Regions from separate parts of the Paenarthrobacter sp. JL.01a genome, predicted to be linked through region 1. Evidence: riboswitches for the same ligand, from Rfam matches in the RefSeq annotation. Region 1 holds a riboswitch; each other region holds the start of a gene.
The links. Region 1 has a riboswitch for cyclic di-AMP ahead of N5P29_RS19395 (hypothetical protein). Riboswitches for the same ligand answer to the same signal wherever they lie in the genome.
Positions count from the first base shown of each region.

Region 2: another riboswitch for cyclic di-AMP. It lies ahead of N5P29_RS01975 (NlpC/P60 family protein); the one in region 1 lies ahead of N5P29_RS19395 (hypothetical protein).
Region 3: another riboswitch for cyclic di-AMP. It lies ahead of N5P29_RS05100 (C40 family peptidase); the one in region 1 lies ahead of N5P29_RS19395 (hypothetical protein).

Region 1 covers NZ_CP104877.1:4,088,684-4,095,781, forward strand. The annotation lists gene N5P29_RS19385 (DUF6480 family protein) at 1-26, shown strand, start outside; gene N5P29_RS19390 (ATP-dependent DNA ligase) at 122-1,180, opposite strand; cyclic di-AMP (ydaO/yuaA leader) riboswitch at 1,388-1,538, shown strand; gene N5P29_RS19395 (hypothetical protein) at 1,554-2,648, shown strand; gene N5P29_RS19400 (PucR family transcriptional regulator) at 2,844-4,058, opposite strand; gene ald (alanine dehydrogenase) at 4,267-5,385, shown strand; gene N5P29_RS19410 (hypothetical protein) at 5,506-6,267, opposite strand; gene N5P29_RS19415 (RNA polymerase sigma factor) at 6,264-6,815, opposite strand; gene N5P29_RS19420 (hypothetical protein) at 6,904-7,098, opposite strand, start outside.
Region 2 covers NZ_CP104877.1:395,669-402,766, forward strand. The annotation lists gene N5P29_RS01965 (NCS2 family permease) at 1-557, opposite strand, end outside; gene N5P29_RS01970 (copper resistance CopC family protein) at 672-1,304, shown strand; cyclic di-AMP (ydaO/yuaA leader) riboswitch at 1,455-1,643, shown strand; gene N5P29_RS01975 (NlpC/P60 family protein) at 1,647-2,432, shown strand; gene N5P29_RS01980 (NAD(P)/FAD-dependent oxidoreductase) at 2,532-3,212, opposite strand; gene N5P29_RS01985 (universal stress protein) at 3,630-4,667, shown strand; gene N5P29_RS01990 (PEP/pyruvate-binding domain-containing protein) at 4,718-7,098, shown strand, end outside.
Region 3 covers NZ_CP104877.1:1,034,082-1,041,179, reverse strand. The annotation lists gene N5P29_RS05125 (FdhF/YdeP family oxidoreductase) at 1-1,507, opposite strand, end outside; gene N5P29_RS05120 (molybdopterin molybdotransferase MoeA) at 1,573-2,916, opposite strand; gene N5P29_RS05115 (NTP transferase domain-containing protein) at 2,913-3,806, opposite strand; gene N5P29_RS05110 (HNH endonuclease) at 3,849-4,349, opposite strand; gene N5P29_RS05105 (NlpC/P60 family protein) at 4,567-5,340, opposite strand; gene N5P29_RS05100 (C40 family peptidase) at 5,435-6,166, opposite strand; cyclic di-AMP (ydaO/yuaA leader) riboswitch at 6,171-6,339, opposite strand; gene N5P29_RS05095 (M23 family metallopeptidase) at 6,478-7,098, opposite strand, start outside.

The DNA of each region.
Region 1 (7,098 bases):
GCAGCGACCAAGGGCACGAGGAGTAGTACCCGGCGGCACAGCTAACTCCGTTGCCAACCCGCTGTTGCGTTGCTGGCCAGCGACGCAACAGCGGGTTGGCAACGTGTTTGGCATTACCCGGCTACGGGAGGTTCAGTATCTCCCCGAGGTCGTACTCCACAGGCTCCTCCAGCTGCGAATACGTGCAGCTTTCGGGGGTCCGGTCCGGCCGCCACCGGCGGAATTGCGTCGTGTGGCGGAACCGGTCGCCCTCCATGTAGTCGTAGGCCACCTCAATGACCAGCTCAGGGCGGAGGGGAACAAAGGAGAAGTCCTTGCCCGCGCTCCACCGGCTCTGGGCACCGGGCATCCTGGATCCGCCGGCTTCCTGGTTGGCCCACTCACCCCAGGGATGCTCGGCAAACTCCACTTGATAGGGCTCAAGCTCAGCCACCAACGCCTCCCGCTTTGCCATGGGGAATGATGCCACGACGCCGACGTGATGGAGCCGGCCCGAGTCGTCGTAGAGCCCCAGGAGCATCGACCCCACAACTTTCGCGGTCTTGTGCCAGCGGAAGCCGGCAACGACACAGTCGGCTGTCCGCTCATGCTTGGTCTTGAACATCACCCGCTTGTTCGGCTGATAGGTGCCGTCGAGCGGTTTGGACAGCACGCCGTCGAGCCCTGCTCCCTCAAGCTGCACGAACCATTCCTTCGCCCGCTCCAGGTCCGTCACCGCGGGCGTGACGTACACCGGCGGCTCAGCGTTGGCGAGGGCTTTCTCCAAGGCCGCGCGTCGCTCTGCGAAGGGCTTTACCGTGAGATCCTCCTCGCCGAGGGCAAGAAGGTCGAACGCCACCAACGACGCCGGCGTCTTCTCCGCAAGCATCCGCACCCGGCTGTCCGCGGGATGGATCCGCTGCTGCAACACCTCGAACTCCAGCCTGTTGCCCTGGATCAGGATGATCTCGCCGTCCACCACGCACTTGTCCGGAAGGTTCCTCTTCAGGGCTTCAACGAGCTCCGGGAAGTAGCGCGTCATGGGCTTTTCGTTGCGGCTGCCCAGGATGATCTCGTCCCCGTCCTTGAAGACGATGGTCCGGAACCCATCCCACTTGGGCTCGTAATGCCCAACGTCGGGGATGTTCGGGACAGACTTGGCGAGCATGGGCGAAACGGGCGGCATCACAGGCAGGTCCATAGCTCATGTCTACCGGCCAGTAGGCGCCCAAGGCTAGTGCCTTCCGGACTTCGGCCGGCCCCGAAGCCTAAGCGGTAGAGCCCTCTCGAAGGGGCGGACGTTCCGCCCGTTACATTAATGTGACTTTACTTTCCGGCTACTGTACGGTCGTAGGGCGACCCGAATCTCCGCTGGGCCGCTTCTGGATTGACGCCGGGCTCTGCCGCAATCCAGGATCCGCCAGACCCGCGGCAGAGACGGGGGACCCACAGTTCTCCGGGCTTGTTTTCTCCGCAAGCCCTTGGGGTGAAGCCGCAACCAGCGGCCGGACGGCCTCGTCCGAACCCGACAGCTAACCTCGCAGGCGTTGAGAGGCACAACCATGTCCCCAACCATGGATAACACGCGCCGCGCGCAACTCGAACGCGAGCGCACCAAGCCAACCGGACGCCGTCGGGCCCAACCCAGCGGACAGGTCGCCGGTACAGAAAGTACGACGCCGGAACCCGCCACTGCGGCGATTCCCACCACGCGCGCCGCCGCCCGCGCCGCTGAGCGGGAACGGGCAGCCCGCGCCGTGATTGAGCCGGCAGAAACCCTGGCAGCGAAATCCGTGCCCCCGGAACCGGCGACCGCGGCCATCCCGGTTGTCGAGGCCGCCCGGGCCGCAGCTCCCGCTTCAACCACGCCGGGCCCTTCAACGTCCGCCATCCCGATCGTCCGGCAGGAAAATCCGGCCACTGCGGCCATTCCCGCGGCCGCCGCCGCTGCACCCAAGACGCCAGCTCCTCTTAACGCTGCGGGCCTCGGCGCGACCTCGACATTCGGCCGCGAACCCCAAGCCGTCCTGCGGAAAGCCGCGTCCGTGAAGCACATGAGCCAGCGCATGGCAATTGTTGCCGGCGCGCTGGGACTCGCCCTGACCGCAGGATCCGTGGGTCAGGCCCTGCATCTTCCCTTCTTCGGGCAGGAAGCACCCACAAACCAAGCCAGCGGCGGCAACGCTGACCGCCAATCGGGCTCCGCCGCACCGGCACCACGGACGTCCTACACCACGGCGTCGTCCCCGTCGTCATCGGGTTCAGCCTCGTCCGAAGCCGGCCAGCCGGCAACGGTCCCGGAGGCACCTGCGGCGGTTTCGCCGTCGTCGGTTCCCTCACCGCACGTCTCCTTGGCCGCTCCGGTTTGGGTACCTTCGGCGGCAGCCCCGGCTGCTGCACCGCCCGTGACCTCGACGCCTGCGCCCGGAACGACTCCGGCCCAGCCCGCGCCGGCTCCCAGCGACGTGCCGTCGGACACGGTCACCACTCCGCCAGCCACGCCGACGCCGACTACAACCCCGACTCCGACCACGACAGCAACTCCTACGCCGACACCCACGCCCACGGAGACCTCCAAGCCACGGCCCACCGGCAACCCGAACACGCCGAAGCCGCAAGCATCCACCTTGGAATCGCTCCTGAGCGCTGCCCGGGATGTGTTGCAATGAGCATCCGTTTGCCCCGCACCACAGTCCACACCGGGTGGCACGGCCGGTACTGCAGCAGCAGCCGCACGTCCACTTTCCGACGCCGGAGGGGCCGCTGGAGTTGCCAGCGCTTAAGGCGTTCCTAGCCACCACTGAGGCAGGCACCCGTGCAGGGTGCCTGCCTCATGTGGTTAGTGGGCCCGATTCACATGGCCCTCAGATCCTTGGCCGCCCCGCCCAGCGCCGCGCCTTGAGGGCCGCGTGGAGCTCGAGCCGGATGGCACCATTGAGCGGATCAGCACCGATGAGCTGGCGGATCCGGCCCAGCCTGTTGTAGATGCTGCTCCGGTGGAGGTGAAGCTTGGCGGCCACATCCTGGACCGCGCCGTCGTTGTCGTAGAGGAGTTCGAGGACCGGCAGGAGCTCGCCGTTCTTATCCTGATCCTCGAGTGTCCGGAAATGCACCGAGCCGGTGTCGTCCCAACCACCCGGGGCCAGCAGGCGATCGAAAAGCTGGTACACACCAACCGCCCGGCTGTCCACCAACTCCCCCAGCTGCAGGTCAACCGCAGCGGCTTGGGCTGCGACCTTGGATTGCCGGTACGCCCCCGCGAGCTGCCTGATCACCTGAAAAGGCTCGCTGATCCCCAGGATGACGCGGTCCACGGTCCTGCCGGCACGCTTGGCGAGCTCCAGCTGGTAGTGGACCAGGACCTGCGCGTGGTCTGCCCGGCCCCCGGATTCGCGGAACAGGACCACCGAGTGGGTTTCCGTACCCGCACTGAACAAGGCGGCGTTCACGCCGATGGTCGACTGCAGCGCGGCAGAGCGATGCGTCAGGGTTGCGGCAATGGGGTCGACGTCGGACCGGGCACCGTCCGCGTCCAGGATGGTCACCAGTTGCCACGGACCGCGGCCCTGGATCTCCTTCCAGCCCGCTACGGCGGCGACGGCATTCGACTCACCGCCGCAAGCCGAGAGGAACTCCTGCTCACGCCTTCGCCGGAACTCGGACTCGGCCGTATTGGAGTCAAGGAGCAGGCCCGCCAACAGGTCCAGCTCGTCACGCACGCCGGGCAATTGGGCGAGGATCGCCGTCGCACTTTGCTCTTCAAGGTCTTGCTGCACCCACAGGTACCCCACACGGAAACCGCGGACCAAAAGCGGCACGCAGACCCGGCCCAGCATCCCCAGTTCGTCGTTGGCGGGGACCACGACGGGGCGCACCGCTGTGGCGATGCCGTGCGAGAGCTGCCAGGCGCTGACATCCCCCGGAACGCGCTTGCTCAGGAGGAAATTCACGCGGACACGGTCGGCGTGGGATTGGTTGGAGCTGTAGGCCAGGAGGACGCCGTCGAGGTCCTCCAGCGACAGCCCGCGCCCGAGCTTCAGCGCCACACGTTCCACGATCTGTTCCACGTCCTGCTGCATCCGCACAGCGTACCAACATCAGGCGACACCTGACGCTCCAGCACACGACAAATGTCGAACCTACGCAGCAAAGTTCCCTGATTTTCCGGGGTTTTGAACTTGAGGCGGCCCGGCTTTCATGTCGCCTGCCTCACAGCCGGATTTATTCTGGAATCACAGCCCGCAGTACATATTCGGCCGAAAAGGCCGCTAACGATGGAGCCAACAAATGATCATCGGCGTCCCCAAAGAAATCAAGAACAACGAGTTCCGCGTAGCCATTACGGCCGCAGGCGTTCACGAGTTCCGCACCCACGGACACACCGTTCTGGTTGAGCGCGGCGCAGGCCTGGGCTCGGGCATCACCGACGAGGAATACTCGATCGCCGGCGCAGAAATCGTCAACGAAGCCGATGACGTCTGGGGCCGCGCTGATATGGTCATGAAGGTCAAGGAGCCCATCGCTGCCGAGTACCACCGCTTCCGCAAGGGCCTCATCCTCTTCACCTACCTCCACCTCGCCGCAGAGCCCGAGCTCACCGCCGAGCTCATCAACTCCGGCGTCACCGCCATCGCCTACGAGACCGTGCAGGAAGGCCGCGCGCTTCCGCTGCTCGCCCCGATGTCCGAGGTCGCAGGCCGCCTGTCGGTAGTTGTTGGCGCTTCATCGCTGATGGCTCCGGCCGGTGGCAAGGGTGTCCTCCTGGGCGGCGTACCGGGCGTGCGTCCGGCCAAGGTTGTTGTCCTCGGCGCCGGCGTTGCGGGAACCAACGCCGCTGCCATGGCGCTGGGTCTCGGTGCTGATGTCACCATCATGGACATCAACATCAACCGGCTGCGCGAACTCGATGCCCTCTACCAGGGCCGCCTGAAGACCGTTGCCTCCAACGCCTACGAGATCGAGAAGTCAGTCATCGACGCAGATCTCGTGATCGGCTCCGTCCTGATCCCGGGCGCCAAGGCCCCCAAGCTGGTCACCAACGAACTCGTCTCCCGCATGAAGCCGGGCTCGGTTCTGGTTGACATCGCCGTGGACCAGGGCGGCTGCTTCGAGGACACGCACCCCACCACCCACCAGGAACCGACGTACAAGGTCCACAACTCGATCTTTTACTGCGTTGCCAACATGCCTGGCGCTGTTCCGAACACCTCCACGTACGCACTGACCAACGTCACCCTGCGCTACGCCGTGGCCCTGGCCAACCTGGGCGTCAAGGCCGCTTTCGACCGCGACCCCGCCCTGGCTGCCGGCCTCAACATCGCCGCCGGCCACGTGGCACACCACTCCGTTTCCGAGGCTCACAACCTGCCCCTGGTCACCGACTGGCACAGCCTGGTTTCCGCCTAGCAAACCAAACACGACGGCGGGGTGCGGCTTCCACGCGAAGCCGCACCCCGCCGTCGTGGTTTAAACCGCGCCAAATGGGCAGTTAATGGCAATGTTGGTGCCCAACATTGCCACCAAGTGTCACTTCGCGGGCAAGGTGGGAAGCACCGGGACGGGAATGTCCGAGGGGCGGAGCTTTGTAGGATCCAGCTTGGAGGGATCGATCTCCGGCGGCGTGACCGGAAGCGACGGAGCCGGGGGAAGGATGTCCTTGCCCGGATCGGTCCGTGGAGCCTTGGGATCCTGGGTTTGACCGTGACCCGGGGTGGCCTGCGGATCAGCGTGAGGTGTCCCGGCGGGGCTCAAGGGAGCAGACGGGGCCGGAGTGGGCTGGTTCGGAACCACGGCGGGCTGGCTTTCCTGGTGGGAAGGGTCCTGCGCCGGCGTCGTACCAGCGGGCACGTGGGGTTGGGGTGCGTTGCCCGAGCCGGGGGTGAGCTGCGAGACCACCGAGCCGATGGCCGCGCCAAGATGCTCGAAGGCTCCCGGGATTCCGCCCTCGGAGGCTGCTGCCGCCGTCGCACCACCGGCGAGTGACACCGCAACCGCAAGACCGACGACGGCGGCGCGCCCCTTCTTCCTGCGGCGTGCGGCCAGCTCGTCTACAGGGGCAGTCTGCTGCGTTGCCTCAGGAGCCATGGCGGGCATCATTTGTGTCGCCGCGGGGCCACCGACCATCAGGGCCCGGACGGCATCCGAGGGCATGGGGGCGGTGTTGGCCAGGGAACGCAGTTCAAGAAGTTCTGTGCGCAGGCTGGAGGTGTCCTCCATCCCGGCGTCCGCGAGCAGGGAGTCGATCGCCTGCTGGTCGTTGCGCCGACGCGGTGCGGTGTTGTCGCTCATGATGTGCCGTTCCTTAGTAGCGCACGTTTTTTCAGTGCACCCAATGCCCTGCGCTGCAGTTGTTTTACGGCCCCCTGGGACTTGCCCATGATGTCCGCTGTTTCTTCCACCGAGAGGTCGGCGACGACCCTCAGCGCCAGGACCTCGCGGTAATCCTCGGCGAGGTCCTCCAAAAGTTCCGTTACCCCCAGGCCGGACGCCCTTCCGAACGCCTGCTCTTCCGCCGACGGTGAGCTGCGGGCGTCGAAGTCCGGTTCGTATGGCGTGGAGTCGGGGGTCCGTTCACGCTTGCGGTAATGGTCCACCAAACGGGCATGCGCGATGGTGAACAGCAAGGTCTTGGCACCCTGCAGCCCGCCTTGAAGGGTGTCCAACTTGGGGTACAAGGCCAGGAAGACGTCCTGGGTTACAGCTTCGGGATCGTCCACGCCGCGGGCTTTGAGGTAGCCGAAGACCGGCCCGGAAAAGGCGTTGTAGGCAGCCGTAAAGAGCAGAGCGGGATCGTCGTGATCCGCCTGCACGTATTCGTCAGCCAAGGGTTCAAGCACCCGTGGACGCCTCCATCCCGCGTTATGTGGCAGGGCTCCCTGTCATCAAGCCAAGGAGCCCTGCCTTTAAACCGTAACCGCTGCTTGCTTAGCGGACGGAATCGACGGGTGCGCCGTTGACAGCCGGAACCTCAGTGGGAACCTGGGTAGGCAGCGAAGGCACAGCCGGAACTGCCGGAACTGCGGGGACGGCAGGCGTAGCCGGAACAGCCGGGACAGCGGGAACCGCAGGCGTGGCCGGAAGTTCGGACTTCACGGAAGCGTCGACGTCGGCATTTGCCTT
Region 2 (7,098 bases), 710 kb from region 1:
AGCTTGCCGTCAACGCCGAGGCCCAGCGGAACGGTGGTGCCCGCGGCGTCCGGGATGCGGCGGACGAAGCCCGCGTTCACCAGGCCGATCAGGGCGATGAACAGGCCGATGCCCACCACGATCGCGGTCTTGAGGGCTTCGGGCACGGCCTTGAACACAGCCGTGCGGAAGCCTGTGAGGACCAGGATCAGCATGGTGACGCCGGACAGGACCACCAGGCCCATCATGTCCGGCCAGGTCAGCTGTGGATGGGAGGCGACAGTGACCGCCACGAAGGCATTAACGCCCAGCCCGGTGGCCACAGCGAAGGGGTGCTTGGCCCAGGCGCCCATCAGGATGGTCAGGATGCCGGCAACGAAAGCCGTGGTGGCCGCAACCGCCGTGAAGCCCAGGGACGCGCCGCTGGAATCGGCGCCCGAGAGGATCAGCGGGTTCAGCACCACGATGTAGCTCATGGCGAAAAATGTCGCGAAACCGCCGCGGATTTCCCTTGAATACGTGGAGCCACGTTCGGAAATCTTGAAGTAGCGGTCCACTGCAGAACCTTGTTTAAGCATGAAGGTCTCCGGGTTTTGGGGGGAGTGTGCTATCAAATCCTATGCCGTGGAATGTGGGGGCTTCGGACCATTCCCCTAGTCTGTAAGGAAGCCAACACTAGGAGAAACCGCCCCATGCGTACCATCCGCCCGCTTCTGGCCGCCGTCGTCGCCGCCTTTGCCTTCGCCTCCGCCCTGCTGTTTTCCGCGGCACCGGCGTCCGCGCACGACGTCGCGGAATCCACGGCGCCGGCGAACGGTGCCACCGTGGCTGAAGTTCCGGCGTCGGTCTCCATTACGTTCAACAACCGGCCCCTGGCCATCGGTTCGGGCGTCACTGTAACCGCCGGCGGTGAAAACTGGGCTGACGGACCCGTGGAAATCATCGACAGCCAGGCGGTGCAGAAGCTTCGCGCGGGCGCCCCTGCGGGGGAGTACACCGTGGTTTGGCGCGTCGTCAGCTCCGATTCGCACCCCATCGAAGGCACCTTCAAGTTCACGGCCACCGCTGGAAGCACGACGGCGGCCAGCGGCTCCGCAGCGGCCTCACCTTCCGGATCGGCGACGTCGGCCACGGTCCCGTCCGTGGGTTCGGCACCTCCGGGAACCGGCAGCAGCGCTCCCGCGGCTGACGCGTCCCAGCCTTTCCCATGGAGCATCGTTGTGATCGCAGCAGTGGCAGTTGGGCTCGTGATCTTCCTTGCTGTGACAGCACGGAAGAAACTTGCTGCTTCCGATGACTCGGAAGGCCCCGCATCCGCGGAATGACGGGCTTTTCTACATAGCTGCGAATATCTCGGTTCGGTCACTGCGACACGCCAAGGCAACGGTTCCCGTTACTTAAATGTGACTTCGCAGCGATCATCGCGTACGGTGGTACCTGTGCCTGTTCCACGTAGCAGGCACTTCCGGCCTGATTGCCTAGCTCTGCCGCAGTCCGGAATCCGTTCGCAGACAAACCTACGGCAGAGACGGGGAACCCAATTTGGGCCGCTTACGAGCGCGCCTTGGGGTGAAGTCACGAAGCTTCCGCTCAGCGGGAGATAGTGGCCGGGTGACTCCCATCCGAATCCGACAGCTAACCTCGCAGGCATCGGGAGAGGCTCTTTCATGTCTTCACGCATTCTTCGCGGCCGTCGTAAGGCGGACAGCGTACGTCCTAATCCGTTCATCTCCATCTCCAAGGCAGTTGCCAGCAACGCTTCCGGCGCTGGCCGCCAGGCAGCCGTTATCGCAGCAGCTTCCGGACTCGTGCTGACCGGCTCCGTAGCTGCCCACGCAGCCGAGGCTCCGGCCCAGCGTGACTCCAGCCCTGCCACGGTCGCCGAGACCGCATCCGAGGCTCCGACCCAGGTTGTAACCGCCCTTTCGACGGCGACCATCAACTTCGAGCGTCCCGCAGTTGCTTCTGTTGCGGCTCCGGTCATCGAAAAGCCGGCTCCGGTCGTTGAGGCCCCCGCTCCCAAGACCGCTACCGTCGCTGCTGCTGCGGCTCCTGTCGCCGCCCAGGCTGCAGTTGCTGCTCCGGCCGCTGTTGCTCCTGCTGCCGCTCCGGTAGCTGCGGCTCCTGCCGCTGGTGGCGTCAACGCTGCCATGGTTGCCTCGGCTTACGCCCAGATCGGCATCATGCAGGACTGCACCGCCATGGTTGAGCGGGCCCTCGGCTCCGCAGGCATCCCTGTTGGCGACCTGGCACCCATGCAGTTCATGAACTACGGCAAGGTTGTCAGTGACCCCCAGCCGGGCGACATGATCGTCCAGTCGGGCCACGTTGCCATCTACATCGGCAACGGCCAGGCCATCAGCGGTGGCATCAACGGCAACCAGACGGGCATCCACCCGATCAGCTGGCTGACCGCGACGGGTCCCATCACCTACGTACGCGCTGGCGCATAAGCCTCACGCATCAACGCAAAGGCCGGTGTCTTCCGAAGATTGATTCTTCGAGGACACCGGCCTTTGGGCTTTAAGTATGGGTTTGCAGCGCCTGCGCAGCTAGGCAATGGCGATGCCAGGGCCGCCGGGCAGTGCAACCTTTGAGGAGATTGCCTGGCCAACCGCCTTGGCCTGCCGGAGCACTTCCTTGGGCGTCGGCGTGATGAGTTCTCCCACGCCCACCAGATGCATGCCCACGGCGCGCATGGCGGACACGAGGTTCTGCCCCACGGCGATGCCCAGTTCGGCCAGCATCCGCCGCAGTTGGCTCTGCGCGCAACGCGTCACCACCACATGGTCCGCCAGGAGGATTCCATTGGCTGTGTGCACTGCCCATTGGCGAGGTGCTGATTCAAGGGGGCCTGACGCGAGGAGCCCGTTCCGGGTCATGCTCGCGGCAAGTCCGTAGCCAATGTGTTGGGATGCGTCGGCGCCCAGGAAATCGAGGCGTACGGCCCGCGTGGTGTTGCGAACATCCAGATGGTGGCTTGCCGCGTAATTGCGCAGGTGGCGGAGGATCTCGTTGCGTTCCTGGATGGAGGCGGGATCGGCTACCTCGCAGCGTTGCAACATACCTGTGTGGACGGCGGGGCCGGAGGCCGACAAGGCGCCGAAGCCATCCACCACGATGGAGCCCACGCCGTAGCGGCTAAGTTCGCTGGCAACGGCCAAGCCGGACAGGCCGGCACCTATGACCACGGTGGTAGTGCGTTCGGTGCCGGAATCAGGCGCGTGTGACACTGCTTGGTTCCTCCTTGACGTGTGTGCCTTCCGGCATCGCGTGGGATCGCGTCCGAGTTCCCCAAGCGGCCGCAAACAAATGGCCGGTTTGTGTTGTTGGACACGTTGGCCGGCCATTCGGTGACTCGAACATTACCTAACTTTTTCGCCCGTGGATAGCCTCCCGGGGCAGCGTGTTTTGCGCGTTCGTCGGCAGCATTAAACCGGTGTCCCGGAACCGAGCCCTGACCGTTATACACATAGCGTCAACCCACCTTGATTCGGTCCTCCCGACCGAGAATAGTGAGCACTGGAGGGAGAAATTTAACATTTCACCAACCCTGGCCATTGACAATGGAGCCATCCGGGAATCCGATCCGGAGAACCTCTGGCAGAATGGCCGGAACATCAAGCAGTAGGTGGAGAGGCGGGCCCCAAATGGACCAGCACGGCAGACACAGTGAAGAGCCACAGGACGGCGAGGGCCTGACGGTAGCACCGGGCGGCATCGTCGTGGGAGTGGACGGTTCGGAGCACGGGCAGTGTGCCTTGGTCTGGGCCGCGCGCGAGGCAGAACGCAGGCAGCTTCCGCTGCATATCGTCACTGCCTACTCGGTGCCGATCTTCGCCGCCTCCGGGCTGGACGGCGGATATGCCACCGTGGACGATTCGGTCATTCGCGAAGGCGCCGAAGCCATTGTCCGCCAGGCCATGGACAAGGTGGCCCGATACTCCATCGACGTCGATGCTTCGGTCGAAAACGGGGACGCCGCCGGCGTACTGCTGGATCTCTCGTCGGAGGCGGCACTCCTGGTTTTCGGCAGCCGCGGACGCGGTGGTTTCGTTGGCCGCTTGCTGGGATCTGTCAGCAGTGCTTTGCCTGCCCACGCCAAGTGCCCCACGGTTACAGTCCCGCTCTACTGCGCCGACCGCCTCGGCGAGAATACCGAGGACAAACACATCAAGGCTGAACACGCCAAAGCCGGTCCCCGTGTCGTGGAAAACGTCATCGCAGTGGGTGTGGACGGCTCCGAGCAGGCGCGTGTAGCTGTGCTCGAAGCGGCCGAACAGGCACAGCGTGTGGGAGCCAGGCTTCGCGTCATTTGTGCCGTCCCCCAGTACAGCGGTTCGCTTGCCTGGGTGCCCGCGCCATTGGACCGGGACGCCCTGTTTGCAGATATCAAGGTCCAGCTTGAAGCCGGTGTCGCGTGGTTGAGGAGCCATTTCCCGCAGCTGCCCATCGAAACGGACCTCCGGGACGGCTCGCCCGTCGACGTCCTGGTGGAAGCAAGCCGCAGCGTGGAACTGGTGGTTCTGGGTACACGCGGACGCGGTGGATTCGCGGGCATGCTGCTGGGCTCCACCTCAGATGGCGTCCTTCACCACGCCAAGGGGCCGGTGCTGGTGGTTCCGGACCGTGAGGATCCCCGGCTGGCGGACCGTGACAAGTTTGGCCCGATGCTCGGCGCGGCTTAGGAAACGGGCCGTCGGTGTTCACGCTGGACCTCAGGGATATTCGTGGACCCATGCTTCCCGACGTGGGCGGCAAAGCAGCGAACCTGGGGGAATTGGCAAGCGCCGGCCTGCCTGTGCCGCCGGGCTTCTGCCTGACCACAGCGGCCTATCGGCGGGCCTTCGCCGGCAGCGGCCTCGATGACGTCTACGAGGCCCTGAAATCCACCAACACGGCGGATCTCGCCGGGTTGAACGTGCTCGCAGGCCAAGCCCGTTCCTTGGTGCTCGATGCGGGACTGCCGGCCGATATCGCTTCAGCGGTGCGGTCGGCCTACCAGGAACTTGGGAACGATGTCCCAGTGGCTGTCAGGTCATCGGCCACAGCGGAAGACCTGCCTTTCGCCAGTTTCGCTGGCCAGCAAGATACCTACCTGAACGTCGTAGGCGTGGAGTCAGTCCTGGACGCGGTGAGCCGCTGCTGGGCTTCGCTCTGGACCGACCGGGCTGTGACTTACCGGGCTACCAACGGCATCGATCACGCATCGGCGGCTTTGGCCGTCGTGGTCCAGGTGATGGTCGATTCTGTCGTGGCGGGCGTAATGTTCACAGCCAATCCGGTGACGGGCAAAAGGTCCGAGGCAGTGATCGATGCCAGCCCGGGGTTGGGGGAAGCAGTGGTGTCCGGGGCTGTGAATCCGGATCAGTACGTTGTGGACCTGACTAACAGCGCCATTCTGAAACGCACAGTGGGCGACCGCCAGGTGGAGATCCGTTCTGTCCCGGGAGGCGGGACTGAGCGGCGGGAACGGAGCAGCCAGGTGCAGCTCAGCGATACCGGCATTCAACCCTGTCTTAGTGACCTGCAGATCAGGGAGTTGGCGGGGCTGGCCCGCTTGGTGGAGAAACACTACGGAGCTCCGCAGGATACAGAGTGGGCGCTCGATGCCAACGGGAAACTGTGGCTGACCCAGGCACGGCCCATCACCACCTTGTACCCCCAGACCACCCGTACCCCTCCGGTTCCTGGTGTCCATGCCTTCCTGAACTTCAGCCTCGCGCAGGGGCTCACTCGGCCACTGACACCCATGGGTCTGGCTGGAATTCGTCTCATAGCCTCGTGCGTTGCTGGAACTGCGGGCTTCGCCGTCCCGGATCCCCGTTCAGGGCCGCCACCCTATTACGAAGCCGGGCAGCGCATCTTCTTCGATCTGACCTCGGTGCTGCGGAGCCGGGTCGGGAGAAGAATTGTGCCCCGGGTTTTTGATGTCATGGAAGCCCGGTCCGCCAAATTGATGCGGGGCTTGTTCGATGACCCACGCTTTTCGGTAACCATCAAGACTCCGCTGAAACTCATCCGCCACGTTGCCCCCGTGGCGGCCAAGTATCGTGTTCCGGAGTCGCTCCTCCGGGCCCTGTTCCGTCCGGAGGCCGCCAAGGAGAGGGCGGAGCGACTCAACTCGGACCTTCGGAAAGCCCTGGAGGTGCCCGCTCAGGCCACGTCCCATCAGCGGATAGCGCACGTGCAAAGGATCCTTGGACGGGAACTCTTTGCCTCAGTGCCCCAGCTGTTGCCGCTTCCCTTGCTCGGGTTTGCAATGCTGGCATTGGTGGGCCGGATGCTCGGCAAGCAGGCATCCTACGAAGAACTTCAGACCGTGATCCGGGGCCTGCCAAACAATGTCACCACCGAGATGGACCTGGCGCTATGGCAGCTCGCCTCGCAGATCCGGGAAGATCCCCACGCCGTTGCCTCCATGGCGGGTCAGACGGCCGAAGCGTTGGCTGCTCAATACCGTGACGCCGAATTGCCGGCCGTGGCCCAAAGAGGCCTGGACGCATTCCTGCACGTGTACGGGCACCGTGCCGTGGCGGAGATTGATCTTGGCATGCCCCGTTGGGGTGATGATCCAACCCACATTCTGGGGGTCCTCACCAACTACCTCAGGCTTCAGCCAGGATCCGGCGCCCCCGACGAGCAGTTCCGGAAGGCTGCCAGGGAGGCCGACGAGCAAGTGGCAAGGTTCGTGGCGCGGGCCAGGGCCATCAGCCCGCTCCATGCGTTGGTGGTACGCGTAGCCTTGGACCGCACGCGGAGGTTTGCCGGTTTACGGGAGTCGCCCAAATACAACCTGGTCCTGGGGCTGGCCGCGGCGCGTGAGCAGTTGATGCTGGTCGGAAACGAGCTGGCAGCATCACAGCGGATCGAGCAGCCCGAGGACATCTTCTTCCTGGACTTGGACGGAGTGGAAAACGCGTTGGCAGGCGAGGATCTGCGTAGCGTAGTGGCTGATCACAAGACTGCCTACGAACAAGAACTCCGCCGGAGGCACATTCCCCGAATGCTCCTGTCCGACGGCACGGAACCGGAGGCCACAGCTGCAGCCCACGCGGAACAGCGCCCGGGCACTTTGTCCGGCAGTCCGGCGTCGTCAGGTCTCATCACAGCGCCTGC
Region 3 (7,098 bases), 1.3 Mb from region 1:
GGTTGGGCTTGGTGGAGATGTGAACGGTCAGTCCCGCCTTTTTCAGGCCCTCCTCCAACGCGGCGGTGTCCGAGCCTGCGGCTGCGAAATTTCCACCCATGGACACGAACACATCCACCTCACCCTTTTCCAGGGCGTGCTGGGTTTCCACTGAGTCGTAGCCGTGGTCCCGCGGCATCGTGAAGCCGAATTCCTTATCCAATGCGGCAAGGAAGGATTCCTTCGGCTTCTCCCAGATGCCCATGGTGCGGTCGCCCTGGACGTTCGAGTGGCCACGGACCGGACAGGCGCCGGCGCCGCGCTTGCCGAAGTTGCCCTGCAGCAACAGCAGGTTGATGATCTCGCGCAGTGTGTCCACCGAGTGCGGCTGCTGGGTCAGTCCAAGCGCCCAACAGATGATGGTGGCCTTCGAGGCCGCCATCATCGAGGCCACCTTCGTGATCCCGGCCCGCGACAGACCCGTTGCCCGTTCCGTTTGTTCCCAGTCCAGCACAGAACGCGCCTGCCGGTAGGCGTCAAAGCCTTCGGTCTGGCTTTCGATGAATGAATGGTCGACGACGGTACCCGGGTTGAGTTTCTCTTCCGCCAGGAGCAGGTGGCCAAGTGCCTGGAACAGCGCCAAGTCACCCCCTACCTTGATCTGCAGGAACTCGTCGGCGATGGTGGTCCCGCCACCGATCACGCCATTGAGGGACTGGGGGTCCTTGAAGTTCAGCAGTCCGGCTTCAGGGAGCGGATTGACGGCCACTACCTTGCCGCCGTTGTTTTTGCAGTCGCGAAGGGCGGACAACATGCGCGGGTGGTTGGTTCCCGGGTTCTGGCCCACCACCAGCACCAGCTGGGAGTGGTGGATGTCCTCAAGGGAAACGGTGCCCTTGCCGATTCCGATCGTGGGGTTCAGCGCACTTCCCGAGGACTCATGGCACATGTTGGAACAGTCCGGCAGGTTGTTGGTGCCCAGGCTGCGCGCGAACAGCTGGTACATGAAGGCGGTCTCGTTGGCTGTCCGGCCCGAGGTGTAGAACACGCACTTATCCGGGGTGGTGGCGTTGATGTGGTCCCCGACCAGCGCGAAAGCTTCCGTCCAGCTGATGGGTGAATAGTGCGTGTCCCCGGGCCTGATCACTACCGGCTCCGAAATGCGGCCCTGGCTGCCCAGCCAGTACTCCGTTTTGCCTTCAAGTTCGGCGATGGAGTGGTCGGCCCAAAATTGTGAGCCAACAGTGCGCGTAGTGCTTTCTTCGGCGATGGCCTTGGCACCGTTCTCGCAGAACTCCGCAGGGCTCCGCCGTCCGGTGATGGACTCCGGCCACGCGCAGCCCGGGCAGTCGAAACCATCACGCTGGTTGACCCTCAGCATGGAACGGACAGTGCGGGTTACTCCGGCTTGGGCGTAGCCGCGTTCGAGGGCCACTGTGACGGCTTTGACTCCTGCCGCGGCTCGTTTGGGCGGGTGGATCTGCAGGTCATCTTCATTGATGTCCTGTTCGGGAGCATGCCTGTTCATGAGTCCATCATTGCACCTTGCAGCCGCTGGTTTTCGCCACAAGTAACACTGCAGCCGCCTCGCGCTCAGGCGTCCAGTCCGCTCCAGTCCACAGGTCCCGACGACGGCTTCCGCTGCGGGCGCGCGGCCGTTTTCCGGGGCTTGTCCTCGGGGGATTTGGGCACGGGCAACGCCCTCCCCCAGGGCAAGGGGAAAGCCTGGACAGGTTCACCCAGCTGGACTCCATGCGGGGGAACCACCATCACGCCGTCCGCACCGGCGAGCCCACGCATCATGCCCGGCCCCGCGTGTTGGGCCGGCGATGCCAGGCCGTACACCAGCTTGAACGGCATTAGCCGCGTCCGTCCGGGCTCCGCGTCGATGGTGGTGCCACAGGGAACCTCTCCCACCTCGCCCAGCTGCCGGTGCCCCAGCGCCGCAAGCAAAGGTGCCCCGATGGTGAACAAGGCCATCATGGCCGCCAACGGGTTGCCCGGCAGCCCCACCACGAAGCGGCCGTCCGGCAGCTCGGCCAAAACGGCGGGATGCCCCGGCCGCATAGCGATGCCGTCAATCAGCAGCCGGCCTCCGAGTTCGGCCACAGCCCGCCGGAAATGGTCCGTACCGGAGCGGCCGGTCCCGCCGGTGGTAATAACGACGTCGGCAGGCGGCTCCGCTTCTGCGTCCGGATCACCCGGTGCCGGCTCCGTGTCCTGGAGCGCAGCCAGCCACTCCTCGTAGCTGTCGCCCACCCTGAGCTGCTCCCCTGCGATACCGCCGAGGAGTTCCACCACGGAACCAAGCTGTGGCCCGAAGGTGTCGCGTACCTGGCCAGGCTGCGGCACTCCGCGTTCCACTACCTCCGAGCCCGTCAACAGGAACCGGACCAAGGGTTTGCCTACAACGTCTAGGTGGTCCAGGCCCGCCAGGGCCGCGAGGGCAATGTGCGCGGGATTTACGACTGTTCCGGCCTTGAGCAGGACGTCCCCAGCTGCGGCTTCTTCCGCGGCTTTGCGGATGTGTTGGCCGTTGCGCGGTTCCCCCGGCTTGGCGGCGCCGCCGAGCGCGAGAAGCGGCAGGCCGTCGTCGTCCGTGGTGATGACGCCGCTCTCGCTGCGCAGCACCGCCTTGGCGCCTGGAGGTATCAGGCCACCGGTGACGATCGGGCTTGCCTGGTGGGGTGCCAGCCTCTGGCCGGGGTCACTGAGTATCCACGGACCGCTTCCGTTCACCGCCCAGCCGTCCATGGCGGAGGATGCGTAGTGCGGCATGTCCTGGACCGCCAGGGCATCCGACGCAAGGGTCCGGCCAAGGGCGGCCTTCAGCGGGACCGGACCGGCCGGTATGGGCGTGGCGACGTCGAACGCACGCTGCCGGGCTTCCTGCCAGGTGTGCGCCGCGTGGTGGCCCTCGCCGGGGGCCTCCGTCATTCGGCGTCAGTCCCGGATTCCGAGTACTCCTTGGCAATCTTCCGGGCCAGGTCCAAGGCGGCATTCATGGAGGCATCATCGCTGGCCTGGCCGATGCCGCGGGCCATGCCGGCAGCATATCCGGCAATGAAGGTAGTGAGCGGGGCAGCCGGGCGGACCACGGAGTGCGCGGCCACTCCTGCCACAGCGAGCACCTCGTTGATGTCCACTTCCACACCCTCCAGCTCAAAGGCCTGCAGCAATGTGCGGCACCAATCCTCGAGCGTCTCTTCCTGGCTCTTCACGTCCGCCTCCAACTCGTAGTCAATACCCAGGGCCGCGGCGTCTTCCCACGTATCCACGTCATCCGTAGACCCTGCCGGGACGTCAACGTCCAGCAGGTTCAGCCTAGCAAGCAGCCTGAACACCGGAGAGTCCGTTAATCCCGAACCTGCCGACGCCACAGCCACTTCCCGTTCCAAGGCAGCTGTGCTGTAGACCCCCAACAAAGGCTGCTTGCGGCCGTCAACGGATACCGCCATAGCCCCCTCCACCGTGGGATTCGCCTGGAGCGCCTCCAACAGCCGGCCCAGTCCCTCGGAGGCTCTGGGCATATCGCAGGCCAGAACCAGGGTCCATTCAGAGGGCGGCCTCGTTTTCAGGACTGCCAGTCCTGCCGCAATCGCAGCTGCAGGCCCGGCAAAAACAGGCTCCTCACGAGCGATCAGCACCGATTCGGGCAGTGAGTCATTCTGAACGCCGGGTCCCACCACAACCACCGCTGCCGCACCCCGGGCAGTCTTGAGGGCATGCGAAAGGAGGGTGTCGCCGTCGTACTTCAACGATGGCTTGGGCACGCCACCGAGGCGGGTGGCCCTGCCACCCGCCAGAATCACGGCGTTGAACTCCATCCGCCCAGAGTACCCGGACGGCCGGAGCTGAGCAGAAATCGATCAGGCAGCGGATTCCGGCAACAGGAACGGGTCCCAGTCCGGCGCAGGTTTCTCGAGTTCTTTGATCTGCCACATGGTTCCCTGGGGCACACCGGGTTTGAAACGGAGTTTCCATCCCATTTCGGCCAGTGTGTGGTCGCTCTTGGCGTTATTGCATTTCAAGCACGCCGCAACCAGGTTTTCCCAGGAATCCGCGCCGCCCCTGGATTTGGGGTGGACGTGGTCTATGGTGTGGGCTGTTTTCCCGCAATAGGCGCAACGATGGCCATCGCGGCGAAGAACTCCGCGACGGCTCACGGCAGTGATCCTGTTGTACTTGGGACGGATGTAGCGGTTCAGGAGGATTACGGAGGGGCGTCCGAGAATCTCCTGTGGCCCGACGACAGGCTCGTCGCCTTCGGCCACTACGCTAGCTTTCCCAGTGAGCACAAGGACCAGCGCCCGGCGGAAGGTAATAACCGCCAGCGGTTCATATCCAGCATTCAGAACGAGTGTGCGCATGCACGTACCTCTTCACGGCCGCACCCGTCAGGGGCACGAGGGCCGGCTGCCCTCTGCATGTACGGGCTGTGGATCGACAACACAAGAGTAAGCACTTATATGCCGTATCAACGAATTTATTTGTCGATTCGCTCACAGTGTCCGCAAAAATTCATGCGCGGTTAAAGCAGAACACCCCGCCGGCAACTGCCTGCGGGGTGTTCCTGGGAGTCAATGACTAGCCGTTGACGCGGATGAAAACCGGTCCGGAGCCGACGTTGACGCTGAACAGTGCCGTGGTGGATCCGTTCCATCCACCATGGACTGCCATGCCGTTGCCGACGTAAACAGCGATGTGTGCCTGTCCGGCAAGACCGCCGTTGGCGTAGTAGGCGAGGTCGCCGGGCTGTGCTTCGGCTGCGCTGACGGTGCGGCCGAGGGAGAGGTAGCCGGCGGGCCAGTCGTGGAAGTGGATGCCGACAGCAGCAAGGGAGTTGGTGACCAGCATGGTGCAGTCCTGCGTGACGCCGAGCTGAGCGTAGGCGGCGGCAGCAATGGCTGCGCCGAGTCCGCTGGAGGCTGCCGGAGCTGCAGGCGCCGGGGTTGCGGCGTTGACGGCCAGTGTGGCGTTGGCGGCCGGAGCCGTGGTGGCCTTGGGCGTCTTTGCTTCAACCTTGGCTGGAGCCTCTTCCACTACGGGAGCGGGAGCTTCCACGGTGGTGACAACAGGACGCTCGTAGGAGATGGCGACCGTGGAGTCCGCCGCGATCGTGGCCTGGGCAACCGACTGGACGTCGAGGGCGGAGGTCGCCGTCGACTCGCGGTCCACGTTCGATTCAGCAGCGTTGGCAGCGATACCGCTGGTCAGGACCAAACCTGAAGCTGCGGCGATGACTGCTGCCTGGCGGCCGACGCCACCGGCGTTGACACTGACGGCCTTGGCGATCACGGCAAGCGAGCTGGTCTTGGGGGCCTCAGCGCGGTGCCGTGCAACTTTGTTTGCACTGGTCATTGTTTTTCTCTTTCGTATCCGCAGGCAGTTGGGGTACCTGCGGGTAGTGGGCCGGCTGGCAGGGGTACGTCAGCCAGCCCCGAATCGGTGTGTTTTAGCGGAGGGTGAAGAAAGAAGACGTGCCCGTGGAAGCCACGGAATGCAGCAGGGTGCCCTGTCCGGGGTTCAAAGCGCTGATCATCATGCCGTTGCCGACGTAGATACCCACATGGGCTCCGCCGTTCTGCATGACAAGGTCACCGGGCTGCGGCGTGCTGGTGGCCTTCATCGCCGTCCAGGCGTTCACGCGGGGGATGCTGATGCCGGCCTGCGCGTAGACCCACTGGGTGAAGCCGGAGCAGTCCCAACCGGCGGGGGTGGTGCCGCCCCACACGTACGGGGAGCCGATTCCGGTGTAGGCGATGGCGGCGAGCCCGGATGCTGCCGCGCTTGCAGCGGAATCCTTGGTTTCGGAGGACTTGGCGGTGACTGCCGTGGCGTCATCTGCGGTGCGCTCGGTTACCTGGGCTGCCCGCTGGACGACCTTGGGGGCTTCCTTGGTGGCCACGACCGGGCTCTCGAAGGAAACGGTGGCTGTGGGCTCTGCGGTGACAACTGCGGTGGCAGCCAGCTGCTGGGTGCTGGAAACTTCCGAGGTGGTGACATCGGTGCCGGCGGCGTTGGCCGGCAGTCCGACGGTGAGGACGAGGCCTGAGGCTGCTGCCAGCACGGCGGCCTGGCGGCCTACGGTACCGGCGTTTGACGAAACAGCCTTCGAAAGAGTGTTCAACGGGTTCGAACGAACCGTTTCAGCGCGGTGGCGCGCAGGGGTAGTGCGTGATGACACGTAGGTAGCCTCTCCCAATGCCTGCGAGGTGAGCTGTCGGATTCGGATGGGAGTCATCCGGCCGCGCTGCTTCCTGGGAAGCTTTGCGACTTAACCCCAAGGCCTTCATGCGAAGACCAAAAGTGGTTCCCCCGCCCCTGCCAGACGAATTTTGCGAACGGACCTCGAGTGGTGGCAGAGCTAGGCAATCCACTCAAGTGCATCGGCCCCCTAAAAAGCCGATGCGCTCTGAAGGTTATAACAATTGAAAGCGAATGTCACATTCAGGTCACGAGACGTGTCATCAATGCGAGAGAGGACCATCAACTGGCTTAGAGCCAGCCCATGGGGTCGACGACTTCGCCGTTGACCTGGACCTCGAAGTGGAGGTGGCAGCCGGTGGAGGCGCCTGTGGTGCCACTGAGGGCAACGGTGTCGCCGCGGTTGACCGTCTGGCCCACTTGGACGTTGAACGAAGACAGGTGGTTGTACGTGGTCTCAAGGCCGTTTCCGTGGTCCACGACCACGCGGTTGCCTCCGCCGTACTCATGCCATCCGGCGAAGGTCACTTTGCCGGCCGCAGCCGCGTGCACGGCAGTGCCGCACTGGGCGACGAAGTCCTGGCCGCGGTGGAAGTCGCCGGTTCCGCCGGTCAGGGGGCTGACGCGGTAACCGAAAGGCGACGCCGTGACCAAGGAGTCAAGGGGGCTGCCCAGGGTTCCCAGGGAGGAGGACCGCTGGATGCTGCCGGCGGACTGTGCGCTGAGCAGTTGCTTCAGCTTTCCATCGGGGTCGGCGGCGGTGGCAACAGCTGCACGGCTGAAGTCGATTTTGGCCGATGCTGCCGCGGAAACCTCGGGCTGGCTTCCTACGGGGCCGCCAACGGCGAGGGCGGATTCGGTCTGGCCCGATTCCGAGGTGGCCATGACGGGGCTGGTAGCCGGCAGCCCGAC